DNA from 2 places in the Paenibacillus sp. FSL M7-1046 genome. Region 1 is predicted to be linked to the other one. Evidence: predicted binding sites of a transcription regulator. Region 1 holds the regulator's gene; the other holds the start of a gene.

Region 1 (3,549 bases):
TACTTTTTATGGTTTTGGAGAAGGCAGTGACATGAACTCGGTGCTGGCAGCAGCTTTATTTACGAATCCCGGCTTGTTGACAAACATGCAGGAGAAATATGCTGAATGGCAACATAATTTTGAAAATGACGGTGTGGATCCACTGCGGGCAACCATTGCCCGACTGGCGACCGACGGACTCTGGTTTGCGGAAAAGTTTGGACTGGCACCGCCAGATCTGGAGTTAAAAGAACGTATTTACAAAGAATTGATGGACGGAGTAAAGGAGGAGAAGTAAGTGCCGTATCTGTTTTTGGCGATATCCATTGCCAGCGAACTTGTAGGAACTTCGATGCTCAAAGCATCGCAAGGATTCACCAAAATAATCCCGGTAATCATAATGCTGATTAGTTTCATTTGCTCGTTCTTCTTTTTGTCGTTGTCACTGAAGACTATTCCATTAAATGCGGCCTATGCAATTTGGTCTGGAATCGGAGCGGTAGCTACAGTTCTGATCTCGGTACTGATCTGGAAAGAAAAAATAAATACAGGCAGCGTAATAGGAATAACCTTAATCGTCATTGGTGTGATTGTGCTGAATTTGCTGGGACCTGGACATGGTTCTTCTGAAGAAGCTGCCGAAACACAACAAACCAGCCTTTCCGATAGAGCCTAAGACGAAGCTGTTGAAATAAAGATCATATACAATTTGTTCCATACAACAGTATAATGACGAAATAACAGTACCCTGCCAGAACGGTGGGGTATTTTCATATTCAAAAATACAGGGGAGTGAGTAAAAGTTGTCTGTGCATCGGGAGAATTTCTTCATTAATGGAATTGGCGTATTTAGCGTATTGATGTGGCTCATATCGGCTGTAGCTTGTATTTACGCATTCGTACTGTTGGTTAAACTTGCCCGTAGAGGAATAGTAGCTTTGGATTTGTACATATATGCTAAAAACCGTGAAATACGCGACCGTTATGAATCAGCAGACAGGAAGGACCCATATTAAGCACAATGAAAAACACCCTCGATCATTTTTTTGTGATCGTTAGGGTGTTTTTGCTTTTTGTCTGACCACCATGCTGTTACTCCCTTATTGTAACCCGTGTTCCAATAGGTACGATTGCTGCAAGGGCCAGCACATCCTCATTGTACATGCGGATACAGCCATGGGAGACCATATGTCCGATGGAGGAAGGGTCATTCGTTCCATGAATGCCGTAATGTGGTTTGGATAGACCCATCCAGAATGCGCCGAAGGGTCCGCCAGGCTTAGGCTGTTTGTTAATGATAGTGTATTCTCCCGCCGGTGAAACGGTAAGCATGGTGCCAATACCGACAGGGAACCCTCGGGTAACGATGTTATTGTCAAGCAAATAAAGCATGCGCTGCGACAGATCAACAATAATCCGATAATTAGGCATAGGTTCAGCACTCCTTTGATATCAGAATATGTGCGGAGTGCTGTTGCTGTTCGAAGGAAATGTTATATGAGATAAATAGAACAAATGTTCGCAATGAGTAAAATGACCATATGAAAGGGGGAAAGGGCTGCTTCACTTGAAAAAGCGAAGCAGCCCTTAAATATGAACAAAAATATTAATGGATATCGCGGAAGAGACCGATAACTCGTCCCAAAATCGTAACGCGGTTAAGACGGAGGGGTTCATAAGCCGGATTCTCCGGCTGTAGACGAATGTGGTCACGTTCTTTGTAGAATGTCTTGACTGTAGCTTCGTCTTCTTCAGTCATGGCAACGACGATATCGCCATTGTCAGCAGTCTGCTGCTGGCGGACGATTACGTAGTCACCATTCATAATACCTGCTTCCACCATGCTGTCACCGAGAACGGAGAGCATAAATACCTTGTTGTCCCCCACATAGTGGGAAGGTAGTGGGAAGTAATCTTCGATATTCTCCGTTGCGGTAATCGGCACCCCGGCGGTGACCTTACCTACGACAGGAATACGGGTAACCGTCTGTACGAATTGATGTACATTCTCGGAATCTTCCTGGCCGAGCAGCTCAATTGCACGCGGTTTCGTAGGGTCGCGGCGGATAAGGCCTTTCTTCTCAAGCCGGTCCAGATGGCCGTGCACTGTGGAGCTTGAGGCCAAGCCTACAGCTTCACCGATTTCCCGGACGGACGGAGGATAACCCTTGCTACGGACTTCGTTACGTATAAATTCCAGGATCGCCAGTTGACGACTCGAAATCTTTGACATCGGAATCAACCCCATATAGTATGTTTGGGAAAATTATAACATAGAACTTCCGTTCGTACAAACATAAGTTCTAACAATCTGAGATTAATAGTGGAAATAGTAGCTTTTTACCATATTAGTATCCAATAACGGCTTGAAAATGGCGGGACAAGACAAAGCCGGTGCTGGAAACTGGCACATTTATGGATAAGGAAAAAAAGCGAACAATTGTTCTAAAAAATCTATTGATCAAAACACATGTTCGTGTTATATTATTTTCGAAAGTAAGAACAAGTGTTTGGAGGACGATGACAATGTTAAAATACAGTACATACCGCAGCATCTACGAAGAGGCCGGTGAAGTTAATTCAACTAGAGGACAATCTGCTTCTAATCATATGAATGAAATGAAACAATCCGCCGCCGCTTTATTTGCAGCGATCTTAGGATTATGCCGTAAAGAATATCTCGTGAAGCTTGTGCTGGTCTTTATGCTTGTTGTATCTGGATTTACAGTTGTTGGTAATGTTTTTGCGAGTTCAGCATCATTAGTGAAGCAGGAAAAGCGGGTAGTAGTTGAACGCGGAGACACGCTCTGGAGTATCGCCCTTAAGAACAAACCAGCGGGTATGAAGACGGTCGTATATATAGAAGGAATTAAAAAAACAAGCGGTTTGAAGAACGGGAACATTCAGGCCGGAGATATACTGACATTGCCTGTGTATTAACTTCATCATAAGCAGTATAGACTGACGTAAAGAGCTTTCAGGGGGTAGACCTTGACAAGCTCTTTTTCTCATGGCAAAGTTAGAATGAATTTATAGGGGAGGGGAAAGCATTGAATATTGACGAATTGGTCGCACGCATCAATGAACTGGCACGCAAACAGAAGAATGGCGGCCTGAGTGAAGAGGAATTGGCTGAACGGGCCAAGCTCCGCGAAATTTATCTGGGCAACATCCGCAGCAACTTCCGGGCCCAGCTCGACACTATTGAAATCGTGGATAATGATGAGCATGAACAAGGCAACAAGGGACTCAAACATTAGTCCAGTGTGTCTTTTTCATAGATATTACAGGATGACTAGGGGGAACTAACATGGCCCGTTCTTGGGAAAGAATGGTTCAACGCAACACACAGCAGGTCAACAAGCAAAGAAAGAAGCAGGGCAAGGATTCCATTTATGCTTCTTCGTCAAAATCAGCTGCGAAAAATAGTGATATCTTTAAGGGCCGCAACATTGCATTTCCTGTTGTTCTAATGCTGCTTGGAATTATGTTCTGGGTGGTAGGCTCGATCGACGAGGCCAGAGGCAGCGGCATCCTTGCCAATTGGCTGGGCGTCGTTCTTTACTTTGC
Region 2 (3,549 bases), 1.5 Mb from region 1:
GCGCTCCAGGCTCGGGAGTTTCCCAGGCCACCAAAATAACCGCCGATTCTATTGGCTGTGGCGGCTGCCATTGGATATGACCCTCCAGCACCAGCTCACGAAATCCGGAATAGATTCCCGCCGGTGTCCGCCCGCTGAGCCTTGCAAGCTCTGGCAGTGTTGGCATCCTCCGGAAATGGTTGCTGAAATGGTACATGATCCTCAGCAGCTTGCGCGCTGTATCATCCAGCATAACGGGCCTTTGCCTGTCGCCAGGCAAGGATGTTTGCTGTCCGGAATACCCTTGGACCGCCCGTGGTCAGACAAGTGGCCCGGAGCAGCCCGCCTTTAATCCCATGAACCTCAATTCTGCGCTGGGTGATGTTCCCCGACTTGTCCTCATATATGATCTCAATAACCTGCCCGATCAGCTTCTCCAATTCTTTTGCACTCATGTAAACCGCCTCCTTTAGAAAGCCCAGGAATATTTGTATGTATTATATGCGAACAAACGTTCTTTATGCAATCTTCCGTGAATTAGGCGTAATATAAAGTGGGATAATATTCCACGCGCGGAGAGCCAAGGTGTTCTATATTTGTTATCGGGGAAAAAGGCTTTACGGGCCCATGTCTGAGGAAGAAGCCTTCAAGGAATGGTTTGCACTTGCAGGCACGGTAAAAGAACTCTATATCATTGAAGTCGACGAAACCACGGGAAGAATCAAACGTCAGATTGGACCCACAGCCCGTAAAAAAAAGAAATAGCCCCATCTGGCATATGCCTGACGGGGCAGCATTCGATTGAGTCTGATTTAGAATATACAGGCTTTTGTAATAATTACCAGAAGAATAAAGAGAACCAGAATGGAGGTTGTCGATGTCCATGGACTTACTACCGGCACAACTACCGGAGGACCTTGGTTTACTCCACCGACGTTATTACCGCAACCGCAACCATAATCTACACCCATTATTTAAATTCCTCCTCGTGAATATTGAATACAGCACAGAATATGTCAAAGCCTGATCTACCGTATGGGCCAAACGGCAAAGAAATGTCATTCACCTAAAGTATCGGCCTGTCATTGTCGATATACAGTAAGTAAATTCAAAGCTGTGAAGCTTCAAAAAACTTAGCGTATGCTTTCGATGTGAGTTTTGTACGAAGAACTTTCAGGAAGCATTGCTCACAAAACTTAGCGAATGCTTCCGAAGCGAGTTTTTTTGCGATGCAGCATTCAAAGCAGAGGAGCTTCAAAAAACTTAGCGAATGCTTCCGAAGCGAGTTTTGTACGAAGAACTTTCAGGAAGCATTGCTCACAAAACTTTTAGGAGGTGCAACATGGACATTGCTGCATTATCAATGGCGATGAGTCAAGCGTCCCTACACCAGGCTGCAGGGCTGCAAGTCATGAATATTGCCACAAAAACGACTGAGATCCAAAGCCAGAATCTGGTCCAAATGCTCCAGCAGAGCCCACACCCCAACTTGGGAAAAACACTTGATATTGTAGTTTGATTGATTTATGCTTATATACATAAGAACATGAGTTCCGGTTATCCTTGAGCCCTTTGGGCTTTTCTTTTGGCCAATAATACGAACATACGATCCTATATCGAGGTGATTCCCATGCAATCCTACTATCAAATGACCGCCCTGGAGAAATGGACTGAAGATTTATATCAGCGGTTGAACGTGCAACAGCCGTCGCAAATCTCCATCGAGTACATATCGGAGCGGCTGAATATCTGGATTCATTATCTGGATGTAAGAAGCAAGAGCATTGAAGCCTCTGCAGGCATGTACAGCATGTTTATTGACAGCCGCCTTCCTCCCGGGCTGCAGCGTCTTGAGTTCCTCCATGAGCTCTGCCATTTGCTTCGCCATGCCGGTAACCACACGCTGATGCCCGAACAATTCACACAGGCACAGGAGGATGAATCCGAACGTTTTATCCTTTATGCGGCGATGCCTTACTCCATGATTTCCGCCAGAACATTACCTGAACTCCGTGAAGATGCCGTCCAATATATCGCTTCAACCTTTCAGGTCCCTGCTGAGCTGGCCATGCAGCGGATTGACCAGATTCAGAGACGAGTGTTCCAGGGGCAATTGATGGCTGTGATGGAAAGGAACGAAGACAGAAATTTAATCCACCGACATATTCGGTAAACGCTGCGGGGATAATAAGTCTATGCATAATGAAATGCAGAGACCTTATGTATAGGGTGAATTTACCCGTAAGGGGGAACGAAATGGACGCCATTCAAGTCATCCAGTTATTAATGACCCATCCGGATTACAGCGTGGATGCAGTTCATCCCGATATCCCGGATTTTGTTGGCATTGAGAGCATTGAGGTCGATCATGAAACCCAGACCTTCTCCATTCTGCTGCAAGAACCGAAGGAAGAAGATTAAGGGAACCCATGGACAAAAAAAGTGACCCCGCCGGCGTCCGGCAGGGTCCATATCTATTAATAAGGGGGGTATGTGTATACTATAAGCCCGTTAGCTTAAGCCCTAATGAAATCCCGCTGAAGATGAACTGAATCTTTTACTAGAGCGTGTCTTCAAACTGGAAGAGCTCTGGGGAAGCAGAGATTTGAAAGTAGGGCCCCTAAAAGCCTGCAGCGGGTTCGTGTACTCGAGGGACGGACTCAGGAGACGCTATGGAGAGTAAAACCCCTGTTTATTCTCTTTTGCGGACCCAGACGACATTATCTGCTCTGCATTCTATCAAGAAGCGGCCATCAGGGAGAAATAACTGCGCTGGAGTCCGTTTTCCTACTGTAACAGGCTAAAATCTCCAAATAAGTGCAACTCGGTCCATTCATGCTAGAGTCAGGAATAAACTTTCCGGACGCACACACGCCTTCGGAAGAAGTGCGAAGTCTCTGAAACACCGAAACGTAAGCCTCCACCGAAAAAACTACCTAGTGGCGAAATGCCTTTCTCCGCGTGTGATCAGAAAATGCTACTGTACCCATGATTCCTTAGGGCATACAGCAGCAGGTTTTGGCGGGTCAAGCGCTTTGAAGACACGCCCTAGTCCCTATGATAGTATCGTAGAAATCGCAGCATGTATTCTTGTTCATCCTGATAGCGCTTGTCTGACTTACACTGTGCGTTCATGAGAAGAACGAATGAACACGCTGGCTAGCCTGCACTCACAAACTGCATTACGCCTATTGCCGTCAGCAGGAAAAACACGATCAGAATCCCCCATATTACCCTGCGCAATATTTTTCCGGGGTCATTGCCGGGTGGATGCCCGCCTTGATTCTCCAGCGTAGCTATCCGGCGCTCAAGCTCCTGAATTTTCTTTTGCTCAGACATATTCTCCATCTCCTTTTTCTGTGTATACTCAATAAAACGCTTCCAAATCCAAAAAGTTTCATAAAAGGAAATTAACCTTTCTTTCATCTCTCTGTAACCTATCTCCCAATTTATTCCTTTACTATGGGAGGAGGAGGGGATTTCCATGAAAACACTCTGGGTTCTTATGTCCGTAATCCAGCTTATGTTCGCATACAGTCCGCAAGCCGGTAACATAGATGAAGATAATAA

What was found. Region 1 encodes LexA, which represses DNA repair genes until DNA is damaged. Its sites were predicted from a motif close to CGAACATATGTTCG; they were not measured.
Region 2: NYE29_RS18455 (ImmA/IrrE family metallo-endopeptidase) is a predicted target of LexA. The motif match lies at 1,578-1,591, and genes of this name have one in related genera.

Annotation. Positions count from the first base shown of each region.
Region 1 covers NZ_JBBOXB010000001.1:5,656,825-5,660,373, forward strand. The annotation lists gene NYE29_RS25195 (TetR/AcrR family transcriptional regulator) at 1-277, shown strand, start outside; gene NYE29_RS25200 (DMT family transporter) at 278-655, shown strand; gene NYE29_RS25205 (L,D-transpeptidase) at 1,072-1,410, opposite strand; gene lexA (transcriptional repressor LexA) at 1,586-2,212, opposite strand; gene NYE29_RS25215 (LysM peptidoglycan-binding domain-containing protein) at 2,395-2,919, shown strand; gene NYE29_RS25220 (DUF896 domain-containing protein) at 3,030-3,239, shown strand; gene NYE29_RS25225 (hypothetical protein) at 3,290-3,549, shown strand, end outside.
Region 2 covers NZ_JBBOXB010000001.1:4,190,300-4,193,848, reverse strand. The annotation lists gene NYE29_RS18475 (hypothetical protein) at 1-232, opposite strand, end outside; gene NYE29_RS18470 (hypothetical protein) at 222-434, opposite strand; gene NYE29_RS18465 (hypothetical protein) at 607-744, shown strand; gene NYE29_RS34615 (sporulation protein YjcZ) at 792-950, opposite strand; gene NYE29_RS18460 (YjfB family protein) at 1,322-1,498, shown strand; gene NYE29_RS18455 (ImmA/IrrE family metallo-endopeptidase) at 1,610-2,152, shown strand; gene NYE29_RS18450 (hypothetical protein) at 2,236-2,400, shown strand; gene NYE29_RS18445 (hypothetical protein) at 3,139-3,318, opposite strand; gene NYE29_RS18440 (WD40/YVTN/BNR-like repeat-containing protein) at 3,464-3,549, shown strand, end outside.